4 regions of the uncultured Chitinibacter sp. genome follow, and region 1 is predicted to be linked to each of the others. Evidence: predicted binding sites of a transcription regulator. Region 1 holds the regulator's gene; each other region holds the start of a gene.
The links. The regulator sigma-54, encoded in region 1, starts transcription at its own class of promoters, with help from an activator protein. The targets are predictions, from matches to a motif close to CTGGCACGCTTCATGCTT.
Positions count from the first base shown of each region.

Region 1 (3,087 bases):
CACGATGGTAATGCGGGCCGATAAACTGACCACCCGACAAGATGAACAAGGCCATCAGTTTGCTCAAGGTGAAGGCCGCCCGGTGCGTTTCAAGCAGCGGCTGGATTCGGGCGAGCCACTGGATGCTGAAGCACTCCGCTTTGATTACGACGGCGCAAAGGGCTTTCTGGTGTTGATGGACAAGGCCTGGGTTAAGCGTAATCAGGATTTGGTGGTGGGCGATAAAATCACCTACGACATGAATACCGAGTTTTACCAAGCGCAAAGTAAGGCGGGTGGTCGGGTGAATATCACGCTGAACCCGAAGAAAAAAGACGCCAGCCAGCCAGCCAAGAAAGAAGTTAGCCAATGAGTACGCTGAAAGCCCAGCATCTACAAAAGTCCTACAAAAAACGCACGGTGGTGCGTGATGTGTCGCTCGAAGTCAGCAGCGGTGAAGTGGTGGGTCTCTTGGGCCCCAATGGTGCCGGTAAAACCACCAGCTTTTACATGATTGTGGGCCTCGTGCGTATGGATGAGGGCCGGATTGAACTCGATGGCATTGATGTTAGTCAGCAGCCCATTCACCAGCGGGCGCGTTTGGGCTTGGGTTATTTGCCGCAAGAGGCGTCGATTTTCCGCAAAATGACCGTGGCGGAAAACATTCAGGCGGTGCTGGAGCTGCATTACAAAGATAAAACCGAGATTGCCGAGCGACTCGATGCCTTGCTGCATGACCTGCATGTGGGGCATTTGCGCAACAGCAATGCCATGAGTTTGTCAGGCGGTGAGCGCCGCCGGGTGGAGATCGCCCGCGCGCTGGCTTCCAACCCACAGTTTGTGTTGCTGGATGAACCTTTTGCCGGGGTAGACCCAATTGCGGTGATTGATATTCAACGCATTATTGGCTTTTTGAAAGAGCGGGGCATCGGGGTGCTGATTACCGATCACAATGTACGAGAAACCCTCGGGATTTGTGACCGCGCCTATATCATCTCGGAAGGGGCCGTGATGGCGGCTGGTAAACCGGCCGAGATTGTGAATAATGAAGATGTTCGCCGCGTGTATTTGGGCGAGCATTTCCGTATGTAGCATCACTGGCCGCAGTTTATGAAGCAAAGTCTGCAGCTGCGCATGGCGCAGCAGCTCAACCTCACGCCGCAACTTCAGCAGTCGATCAAACTGCTGCAACTCTCTACGCTGGATTTCCAACAGGAAATCGAGCAGTACCTCGCTGACAATCCGCTGCTCGAACGCGAAGACCATGGCCTGGATAGTGCCGATGCCAGCGAAGCCCAAGATACCAGCACAACCGAGCGTGATGATTTTGAAGATGATGGGCTGCGCTGGGATGAGGTGCGTGGTAGCCAATCGTTTGATGATGACGACGAGCATGACCCCACGCTGCGGGTTGCGATTGAGCTTAGCCTGCGTGATCACCTGTTGGCGCAAGCTCGCTTACTGGCTTTGCCTGCCCGTGATTTTGCTTTGCTCACTATGCTCATTGAAGCGCTGGACGACGATGGCTTATTGCCGGTGTCGCTAGAAGAAGTATTTGAGCAGCTACCGGCGGAATTCGTCGCGGAGCTTGAGCTGGAAATGGCTGAGCTGCAGATCGCGCATCAGCATTTATTGCAGCTGGAGCCATTGGGCGTCGGCGCGCGCTCGCTGGGCGAGTGTTTATTGCTCCAGCTCAAACAATTGCCGCCTAGCCCTACGGTAGAGTTAGCTAAACGGGTGTTGCTAGAAGGCTTGGAATTACTTGCGGTACGGGATTTCACCCGTTTAAAGAAACTTTTGCAGTGCAATGAAGTCCAGTTAAAAGAAGCGCAGCAGATTATTCGTAGTTTGAACCCGCGTCCGGCGGCCAACTGGGGCGGCGAAACGGCGCGCTATGTTGTGCCGGATGTGTTGGTGCAAAAGGTGCGCGGCCGCTGGTCGGTACGGCTGAATCAGGCAGCGCAACCCAAGCTGAAAGTTAATGAGATGTATGCGCGGGTGTTGCAGGGGCAAGCTGGCGAGAGCTTGGCGGGCCAGCTGCAGGAAGCGCGCTGGTTGATTAAAAGTATTGAGCAGCGTGGCAATACCATTTTGCGAGTGGCGCAAGCGATTGTGGCGCGGCAGCAAGCGTTCTTTGAATATGGCGAAGTGGCGATGAAACCCTTGGTGCTACGGGACATCGCCGAAGAGCTGGATTTGCATGAATCCACCATCTCGCGGGTGACAACGCAAAAATTTATGCTGACACCCCGCGGGGTTTTGGAGTACAAATATTTCTTCGGTAGTCATGTTGAAAATGACAGCGGTGGGGAAAACTCGGCGACCGCGATCAAAGCTTTGATCAAACAGCTAGTCCAGCAGGAAAATGCACAGAAACCGTTATCCGATAATGCTATAACGGAAGAACTCGCAAAGCAGGGTGTGGCAGTTGCGCGGCGCACCGTTGCTAAATATCGGGAGGCGTTAGGTATCGCGCCTGCCAGTCAGCGCAAAAGCCTGTAATGGGCGCATAAAAACGAAGGAGCAATAATATGAACCTCAATATCAGCGGTCATCATCTTGAAGTTACTCCAGCTATCCGCGATTACGTGAGCAGTAAAATCGAACGCGTGATTCGTCATTTTGACAACGTGATCGATGCAACGGTCATTCTGGCGGTTGATAAACTGCAGCACAAAGCCGAGGTTACCGTGCATGTCAGTGGTAAAGACATCCACATCGAATCGATTGAGGAAGACCTGTATGCCGCGATTGATGTCCTGATGGACAAATTGGATCGCCAGCTGGTCAAACACAAAGAAAAGCTCTCTTCGCATCGCAATGAGGCGCTGAAACATCAGGCGGTGGCCGAAGAATAATTACGTTGCGTAGGCAATACAACGGGAACGCCGCGAGTCGTTCCCGTTTTTGTTTGCCCGCAAGGCAAGTACAATAGCCCGACCATAAGGAAATACACCAACACCATGAGCCTCATTACCAAAATCCTGCCAACCACCAATGTGTTTCTCGATCTGGATGTGGGAAGCAAGAAGCGGGTGTTCGAGCACGTGGGGATCGTGTTTGAAAATAGCCATGGCATCGCGCGTAGCGTGATCTTCGATAGCCTGT
Region 1 covers NZ_CAMFLP010000001.1:143,740-146,826, forward strand. Annotated here, with positions in the region: gene lptA (lipopolysaccharide transport periplasmic protein LptA) at 1-352, shown strand, start outside; gene lptB (LPS export ABC transporter ATP-binding protein) at 349-1,071, shown strand; gene QV747_RS00675 (RNA polymerase factor sigma-54) at 1,090-2,481, shown strand; gene hpf (ribosome hibernation-promoting factor, HPF/YfiA family) at 2,511-2,837, shown strand; gene QV747_RS00685 (PTS sugar transporter subunit IIA) at 2,943-3,087, shown strand, end outside.

Region 2 (3,087 bases), on a different contig from region 1:
GGGCGCTGGTGCTGACCAAGCACACCGAGGCCGAGCGCTACCACGCCACGCTGGATTGTGGCGATGGCGCGATGATCGAAGGCGTGAAATGGACTGTCATCGGCCTGATCGAAATGGCCGAAACCGACGATGCGGATAGCCACTGGACCGAATACCTGCTGTACAACTGGCAGCAAGGCTTTCGCTGGCTGGTGGAGGCGCAAGATGGTTGGAGCTGGGTGACGGTGCTCAATCGTCTGCCGGAGAGCTGGAGCGCGCAGCATGTGGTGCTCGATGGCCAGCGCTATCCACAGCGTTTTCCCGCCTATGGCGCCAAAGTGCTGTATGCCGCCGGGGCGTTTAACTGGCGGGTGAGTGTCGGCGATCGGGTGCATTTGCAGGAATACCGGCAGGGCGAATTCACGCTCAGTAAAGAAGTCAACGCCGAAGAAGTCGTGTGGTCGCAAGCCAAGGTGGTGAGTAATCAGCAAATCGCGCAGTGGTTTGGCAAACAAGACATTAAAAGCCTGCGCCCAGCGGGCGACGATGGCGAGGTGAGCCGTAGCCTGGCTTGGCGCTATACGCTGATTTTGCTGGCCATCAATCTGCCGCTGGCGCTGTTTGCCGATGAGCTGATCGAGCAGCTGTTCTGGACGGGGATTGCCGCCTATGCGCTGCATTGGCCGCTGAATCAAGGCAATGGGGATGATGAATGAAAGCCGGTTTGTATAAGCTCTACTGTATTGCCATCATCACCATCTGCACCTTGTTTAATCTCTCGTCTTGTAGCGAATCGTCGTCGTCTTCATCCGGGGGTAGCCGCGGCTGGAGCAGTGGCTCGTCCTCAGGTGGCTGGAGCTCGGGTGGGGGGCATAAATGAAGCGTGATGCGCAGGCGCTGGCCAGCTTGGCCCCGCCCAATCTGGCCGTGGGCCGGCATTTAATCGCCGACTTGAGCGGCTGCCCGGCCAGCTGCCTGGCCGATCCAGACCTGATCGCCGCCGCCATGCTGGCCGCCGCCCGCGCCGGGCACGCACAGGTGTTGCAGCAGCATTTTCATCATTTCGGCCCTGCGCAAGGGGTGACTGGCATGCTGCTACTGATGGAATCGCACATCAGCATCCACACCTGGCCCGAGCATGGCTATGCGGCGGTGGATTTATTCATGTGCGGCGCCGCCAATGCCGCGGCCGCGCTGGCGGTGTTGCAAGTGCAGCTGCAGGCCAGTACGGTACGCGAGCAGGTGATTATGCGCGGTTGCTAGTTTAGGGGTATAGCGCTAGAAGCTAATGCCAATATTGATTTTAAAGGGATACCTATTTGGGTATCCCTTTTTTATTGTGCTTGCCGCATCGCTGCCAGCCGTGGCGGCAAGCCTTGCCGCTACCGCCGAGCAGATTTGCCCATTGTGCCAGCAGATCGGCCCCGTGGCGCGCAAAAGTGCCATTAAATCAGGCGCTCAGCGCGGGAAGCTGAATGCGTTTAGCGTTGGCATATTTTGTGCTTGCATTAGGCTGTTCTTATGGAGCTCCTCGGCATGCTGTCAAAAATCGACAATCATTTTCGCAATCAGGAAACCGCGCTCAAGCTGCGCTCGTACCGCCAGGAAGTGCTGGCCTCCAATATTGCCAATGCAGATACGCCCAACTACAAGGCGCGCGATTTTGACTTTAAAGCGGCCTACGAGGCGGCGCGCCAGCAGCAGGCCCCGGCGCAGCTGGCCACCAGCAATGCCCGGCATCTGCAGCCCAGCCAAACCATCGATCTCTTTACCCCAGGGTTGCAGTACCGCAACGAGCGGCAACCCTCGATCGATGGCAATACCGTCGATATGGATACAGAGATGAAAGAATTTACCGACAATGCGATCCGCTATCAGGCCTCTGTCACCTTCCTGCAGCGGCGCATTGAATCGATGAAAACGGCACTGACCGGCCAGTAATCAAGTAAAGGGCGCACAACAGCATGTCGATGTTTCGAGTATTTGATGTGGCGGCTTCGGGGATGCGGGCGCAATCGGCGCGCCTGAATGCCGTGGCCAGTAATCTGGCCAATGCGGAATCGATTACCAGCTCCAACGGCCAACCCTATCGCGCCAAGCAGGTGGTGTTTCAGGCTCAGCCTTTAACGGCGAGTAATAAGCAATCGGTGGGAGTGCAGGTGGCGGGGGTGATCGAAGATCAATCGCCGCCCAAAATGGTGTTTGACCCGAAAAGCCCGTTTGCCGATGCCAATGGCTATGTGGCCATGCCGAATGTGAATGTGGTGGATGAGATGACCAATATGATCTCGGCCTCGCGTTCTTATCAAACCAATATTGATGTGATGAATACCGCCAAAACCCTGCTGATGCGTACGCTGTCGCTGGGTCAGGTGTAATTGAGGAGTTAAATCATGGCTACCACCCCGGTTTCTGGTTCTTCGTTTGATTACAGCTCGCTCAATACGCGCAAAACCACGACCAAAACGGAAATGGAAGAGCAGCAAGATCGCTTTATGAAATTGCTGGTCAAGCAGCTGCAAACTCAAGATCCGATGAATCCAATGGATAACGCGCAAACCACCAGCCAGATCGCCCAGATCAATACGGTGAGCGGGATCGAAAAACTCAACCAAACCATGTCACAAATGGCCGGCATGTATGCCGGCACGCAGGTGATGCAGGCGGCAAATCTGATCGGCAAAGAAATCCTCTCGCCCGGCAACGGTTTCCGCTTTGATGGCACAACAGCTGCAGATCTGCGCGTTACCGTGCCAGATGGGGCGAGTAACGGCTTTGTGACGATTCGCGACGAAAAAGGCGTGGAAGTGACCAAATTGCCGGTCAATACCACGACATCCGGTCTGGTGCAGGTGAATTGGGATGGTAAAAAACCGGATGGCAGCATGGCCGCGGCCGGTAATTACACGATTACCGCCTCGGCCGTGAAAGATGGCAAGGATATTGCTTTACTGCCAACAACCTGGCAAATCGCCAAGTCAGTCGAGTTTGGTAGCGATGGCGTGAGTGTCTATCTCACCAACGGTAATAAAACAGGATTCGGCACCATCGTGCAGATCCGCGATGCGAAAGCCTAAGTAAGGAGCGAATCATGGGTTTCCAGCAAGG
Region 2 covers NZ_CAMFLP010000017.1:34,638-37,724, forward strand. Annotated here, with positions in the region: gene QV747_RS15185 (DUF4178 domain-containing protein) at 1-695, shown strand, start outside; gene QV747_RS15190 (hypothetical protein) at 692-859, shown strand; gene speD (adenosylmethionine decarboxylase) at 856-1,242, shown strand; gene flgB (flagellar basal body rod protein FlgB) at 1,516-1,920, shown strand; gene flgC (flagellar basal body rod protein FlgC) at 1,944-2,357, shown strand; gene QV747_RS15210 (flagellar hook assembly protein FlgD) at 2,373-3,056, shown strand; gene QV747_RS15215 (flagellar hook protein FlgE) at 3,071-3,087, shown strand, end outside.
Region 2: a site for sigma-54 is predicted at 1,467-1,484, ahead of flgB (flagellar basal body rod protein FlgB). Genes of this name have one in related genera too.

Region 3 (3,087 bases), 600 kb from region 1:
GCGGGTAAGATTGTTGATTCGGTGAGTAATCTGGCCAATGTGCGCCTGTTTGCGCAGGAAGCTTTTGAGCGCGATTATTTACAACGGCATCTGGATGAAGAACTCATTCACGCAAACCGCAGCAATTGGTACACCGAACGGGTACGCTGGTATCAATTTGGCTCGGCGATGTTGCTAAAAATCGGCATGCTGGCATTTGCCCTGTATCTGTGGGCGCAAGGGCAGATTGGGGTGGCGGTATTTGTGATGAGTACCAGTATGTCTTTGCTGATTATCGGTGAGGCACGCAATCTATCGCGACGCTTTCTCGAGGTATTTGAGTATTTAGGCAATATCGAGCATGGGGTGCATACCATCGTGCGGCCGCATGAAATTACTGATCAGCACGATGCGCGCCCGCATCCGATCCGCGATGGGCAAATTGAATTTCGCCAAGTGGAATTTGCCTACCAGCCTGGTCGGCCGGTATTCCAAGGGCTGAACCTGACGATTGCGCCGGGGCAGCGGGTGGGGGTAGTTGGCTATTCTGGCTCAGGTAAATCCACCTTGATTAGCTTGCTGTTGCGCTGGTATGACGTACAGCGGGGCGATATTTTGCTGGATGGCGTACCCATTACCCAGATGCAATTGGCCACGCTGCACCAGCAAATCAGCATGATTCCGCAAGAGCCTAGTTTATTTCACCGCTCTTTGAAGGAAAACATCCGCTATGCGCGCCCGGAGGCGAGCGACGCGGAAGTTATCGAGGCCGCCCGTCAGGCGCATGCGCATGAGTTTATTGCTCGCTTGCCACAGGGCTATGACACGATGGTGGGCGAGCGGGGTGTATCTCTTTCGGGGGGGCAGCGCCAGCGCATTGCGATTGCCCGCGCCATGCTGCAAAACGCACCCGTGCTGATTTTGGATGAAGCGACCTCGGCGCTAGATTCACAAACCGAGCGGTGGATTCAACACAGCCTGGATAATCTGATGGCGAATAAAACGGTGCTGGTGGTAGCGCATCGGCTCTCAACCATTGCCCATCTTGATCGCATCTTGGTCTTTGCGCAGGGTGAGATTGTTGAAGATGGCGCCCATGCTGAGTTGCTGGCCCAAGGCGGGGTCTATGCTCAGCTCTGGGCGCATCAGTCCGGCGGCCTTTTGCCCGAGCAAGCCCCAATTGGTGAGCTGGCCTTGGCGCACGATTAATGCCTGCAATTACCACATCCTGTTGCGTGACTGTTGGGAAAGCAACAGGGTGGCGGCGCTAAAGCTTTATTTGTTCTAATAAATCCATTGATATTTCTGATGGAAATATTGGCACGCTGTTTGCTACAGAATGAGTGACTGCAATTTTGCAGCCTTATTCAATCTGGAGATCAAACATGAGCGATATTCTGGCTAATCCTCCTCAGGGCCTCAGCGTGCATCCGATTGCAGGCCGCATCGGCGCAGAAATCCGAGGTATTCAACTCAGCGCAGACCTGCCGGCAGAAGTACAAAACTTTATTCGTGCCGCCTGGCTGAAATACAAGGTGATTTTCTTCCGTGGCCAACAGCATCTGGATGATGAGCAGCAAGAAGGCCTGGTGAGCCTATTTGGTCAGGCTGGGGTACAGCACCCAACGGCACATACCAAGACTGGCACCAAACTAATTTTGGAGCTTGATTCCAAGCGTGGCGGCCGGGCCAATTCTTGGCATACCGATGTTACTTTTGTAGATGCCTACCCGAAAGCGTCGATCCTGCGTGGGGTAACCATTCCGGCCGCGGGCGGCGATACCGTTTGGGCAAATACGCATACGGCCTATCAGGATTTAAGCCCTGAGCTGCAGCAGTTGGCCGAAAACCTATGGGCAGTGCATACCAATGAATACGACTATGCCGCCTACAAACCCAAAGCCACCGCCGAGGCGCTCAAGCAATATCAAGAAGTGTTCACTTCTACCGTGTATGAAACCGAACATCCCGTGGTGCATGTTCATCCCGAAACCGGCGAAAAGCATTTGCTCCTGGGGCATTTCTTTAAGAATTTTGTCGGTATCCCTGCCGGCGAAGGCCGCCGGATTTTTGAAGTGCTGCAAAACCATGTAACCCGACTGGAAAATACCGTACGCTGGCGCTGGCAGGAAGGTGACGTGGCCATTTGGGATAATCGCGCTACGCAGCATTACGCGATTGATGATTATGGCGATGCCCATCGCGTGGTGCGCCGGGTGACGGTCGATGGTGAAGCGCCATTTGCCGTCGATGGCCGCCGCAGCCATACCCGCTCGAAGGTCAGCAAAGGCCAGGCGGTGAATGACGAGTCTGCCGCTAACCAAACTGCGGCGTAATCGCGCGCGGGGTAACAGGGCCCCACACTGCAGAGTGTGGGGTAATTTTTATGTACCAGACCTATCCGCTTGAACCGCCCGCGGGTGTGCAATTGCAACTTCTAAGTCCGCAGATCGGCGCCCAGATCAGCGGCCTAGACCTAAGTCGGCTCGATCAGTACCAAATGACCTGGCTGCGTGGGGCTTTGTTGCGTCATCAAGTTTTGTTTTTTCGCGCCCAAGCACTTAGCCCCATTAGTTTGCTGCAGCTCGGGTTGGGCCTGGCTGGCGCTCCTTATCGCCACCCCTTATTCAGTCAGAACAGCCGCGAGGGTGTTGGCTACGAGTTAGACAGCCGGCAGGGCCTGCATCAATCTCCGGATTGGCATCCTGATGTACCTTTTGCTGCAACTCTGCCTGCCGTATCGATTGTGCAGGGGGTATCTGTTCCAGATCTTGGTGGCGATGGTGTTTGGGTTAATACGGCAGGGGGGTATTTAAGCTTGCCACTCAAATGGCAGTATCTGGTGCAGCAATTGGCCGGGATTCACCGCCGCGAGTTTGCCCAAGCTCGCCGCATACATAGCGCGCTGCACCCGCTGGTGCACCAGCACCCCGAAACGGGGGCTTATCATTTATTGCTGGGTGAATTCCTCACGTGCCTGCATGGGCTGGAGAGCACCACTGCCGCCAGTCTGCTTAATGAGCTGCAGGCCAGTGTCTTATTGCCCGAGTATCAAGTGCGCTGGCAGTGGCGGGATGATGACTTAGTGATTTGCGATAATCGCGCGAC
Region 3 covers NZ_CAMFLP010000001.1:739,287-742,373, reverse strand. Annotated here, with positions in the region: gene QV747_RS03400 (ABC transporter ATP-binding protein) at 1-1,188, shown strand, start outside; gene QV747_RS03395 (TauD/TfdA family dioxygenase) at 1,365-2,315, shown strand; gene QV747_RS03390 (TauD/TfdA family dioxygenase) at 2,366-3,087, shown strand, end outside.
Region 3: a site for sigma-54 is predicted at 1,297-1,314, ahead of QV747_RS03395 (TauD/TfdA family dioxygenase). Genes of this name have one in related genera too.

Region 4 (3,087 bases), on a different contig from region 1:
CCCGGCACGCCACAAGCCAATATCGCCCGCATTGCTGCTACGCAAACGACCAGCAGCGTGGTGAGTACAAATTTGAGTGATTATCTGGAAGATGCAGCCAATCAGGATGGCTGGGGGGGCGCGGCGGATGATGTCTACGTGTGGCCAACTGCGAGCAGCAATGATCGGCTATTTACCATACCCTAGTGGGTATACGTATCAGATCTATTGATGATAATGCTTTTATGGCAATACCCCAGCACTCACCATGCGCCCTAGTACTAAAGTCGTTGGCAACCAGGCTGTGACATCGTCGTAACTCTCATCGGCATTGCGGCTGATAAACGTGGTATCGCCATTGCTGTTTTCTAGCTGATCGCCCGTCGCGGCGGCCAAGCCCGAGCCGTCATTGGCATAGCCACCCAAACCATCCTTGCCATGTGAAACGAGCGCCACCGGCAAATTATTCGCCACGATGGTGCCGCCGCTGCTCGCGCGAACCGTGATATCGCCGCTACTGCTCAAATTCGGCAGGCTGCTACTGCGCGAAAAGCTATTACTGACGCGATACGTCACTCGACGATCCCAGCCATCCACTTTACTGACCCCCAGCGTCACCCACGGCAGCGCACCAACGAGGCGATTGCAGCTGCCAGTACCAGTATTCAAGTCTTCCAAGCCCTCGCCCGTGCCGCTAGTGCTCGGATTAGCCGGGCAGGGTAGCCGCTTATTCTGCACCGCAAAGCCCAGCAGCGCCTCTTTGCTGGTCTCCAGTACAGTTTTCGTTTGCGCCAACTTGCGCGCTTCCAACTGCGCCCCTAATGGCCCAAGTAGCCCCGCCATAAGTAGGCCGACAATAACCAATACTACGGCCATTTCAACGAGGCTGAAGCCCCGCGGTAGTTGTTTCAAGGTTGCGCACTCCGTTTGACTGAGTGTTGAGGTGTCTTGACCTATTGCCGATAGACTAGCAATTGTGAATGTTGTCACAGGTCGTGAGTATGGGAATCTAAGTGTGAGTTGTGCTTGGCACGAAAAATGCTTTGTCAGGTTCGAGCGAGCAACTAGCTCTCACCCTCACTTTAAACAGGAGTTTTAAGAATGCAAAACACTATGAAACGTGCCCAACAAGGTTTCACCCTGATCGAGTTGATGATCGTTGTAGCGATTATCGGTATTTTGGCTGCGGTAGCGATTCCTGCTTACCAAGACTACACAGTTCGCGCCCGTGTCACTGAAGGTTTGAGTTTGGCTGCTGCAGCAAAAACTGCAGTGACAGAAAATGCTGCCAATGGCGCTTCACTGGATTCTGGCTATGTTGCTCCTAGTGCAACTGCAAATGTAACAAGCGTTGCTATTGCTCAAGCCACTGGACAGATCACCGTTACCTATACCACCAAAGTAGCTGGCGCAGGTGCTAATACTGTTATTTTGGTTCCAACTGCAAGTGGTGCTGCTCTAAGTGCTGGCACTGTACCTTCTGATGCAATTCAGTGGACTTGTACAGGTGGTACATTGGCCGCAAAATATCGTCCAGCTGCATGCCGATAATTTGAAGCTCATTCAAAAATACAACGCCCCAATTGGGGCGTTTTTTGTTTATGGTAAATTTTATGCTGCGGATATTCAAAGCTAGTGTATTTTTAATTGCATTCGTACCATTTGTATTTACGTGGCCTTATTCTCCTGCCGCGAGTTGGGCCTCTGAAACGTTAGCATTTTTTCTTGCGGCGATTGTAGTTTTGTCTGGGTTTGTGTTGTGTAAGAAAGACGAGCTCAAGATCCCTGTTGTTGGTGTTTTGTTGTTGGGTTTATTAGTAATTACATTGCTTTCAATTGTTGCTAACCGACCAGTTTATATTGGATCACCATTTTTTCAATTTTCAATTATCTTTCTGTCAACTCTATTGGTGATAGTTGTTTTTAATTTGAGAGGTGATATTGATATTCTTTCTCTGCTTGCGTTTGGGTTCTGCATTGGATCTATCGCTCAATTGCCGGTGTCGTTGTTGCAGGTTTTTGGTGGGATAGAGATTTATAATCAATGGGCTTCAACAATGTCAGCCCTTGTTCCTCGCTTTAGTGGTACTCGTGAAGCTTCTGGCTTTTTACTTCAGAGGAATAATCTTGCTGATTATTTGTTTCTTGGCGGCTTGTCGTTTGCTCTTCTGGCTGCAAATGGAAAGATCAGTAATAAAATATTTGGTTTTGGCGTATTTGTTTTGACTGCTAATTTAGCTCTTGTGCCCTCTCGCGCAATTGTTTTGTATTTGGTTTTTCTTGTGGGGTTGCTGTTGTATTTGAAATTTAGAAAATTCGAAGGGTCTAGATCTTTTCAGAAATATATGTTATTCGTGGTTTTGGCATTTTCTATTGCGCAGGTGATGGCTCCATTTTTGCCTATTGGCTCTGCCAGTATGATAGATCGTGTGGCAAGTGAAGCTACATTTGGTGTTCGTTGGATTGAATGGCAAAAAGCAATTGCAGCATTTTTAGAGAATCCACTGTTAGGGCTTGGCGTTGGAGGTTATGCACATTGGAGTTTTGAGCAGTCAAGCCTCCACCCATTTGTTTTTTCTGGCGATAACCCTCCGCTGTTTACGCATAGCCATAATGTGATCTTGCAATTGCTCGCAGAGTTGGGGGTCTTTGCAGGATTGTTGGGCTTTATGATTATTTTTAACATTGGCAAGAGCTTTGTGTTGGACAGTAAAAAAAATGCTTCTGTGGCAGTGTTTGCAAGTTTAGGTATTATCCTTCTTCATAGCATGGTGGAGTTTCCTTTGTGGTACTTCTACTTTTTTTTAGTCTTTGTGACTTTTTGTGGGTTGCAAGATCAGAAGTCGATGAAGTTAGTTCTTAGCCATTCAACTTTACAGGTTTTTTTTGCACTGATTCCAATCATTTTTGCAATCGTATCGATTTTTTCCTTGAAAATTTATAGCGATTTAGTCTCTGCAGCGTGGCCAACCAAATCTGAAGCGGAGACTGAAGGCAAACTTTTAGATGCCGTTAAACTTAGAACTAATCTAATCGCAGCAGAAAAAGCTGATCATATTTTGCTTTGGCGGCTAGACTATTCTGATCGCGCTTTACCATTTAAGTTAC
Region 4 covers NZ_CAMFLP010000007.1:57,721-60,807, reverse strand. Annotated here, with positions in the region: gene QV747_RS09835 (hypothetical protein) at 1-186, shown strand, start outside; gene QV747_RS09830 (type II secretion system protein) at 223-891, opposite strand; gene QV747_RS09825 (pilin) at 1,081-1,530, shown strand; gene QV747_RS09820 (PglL family O-oligosaccharyltransferase) at 1,593-3,087, shown strand, end outside.
Region 4: a site for sigma-54 is predicted at 1,006-1,023, ahead of QV747_RS09825 (pilin). Genes of this name have one in related genera too.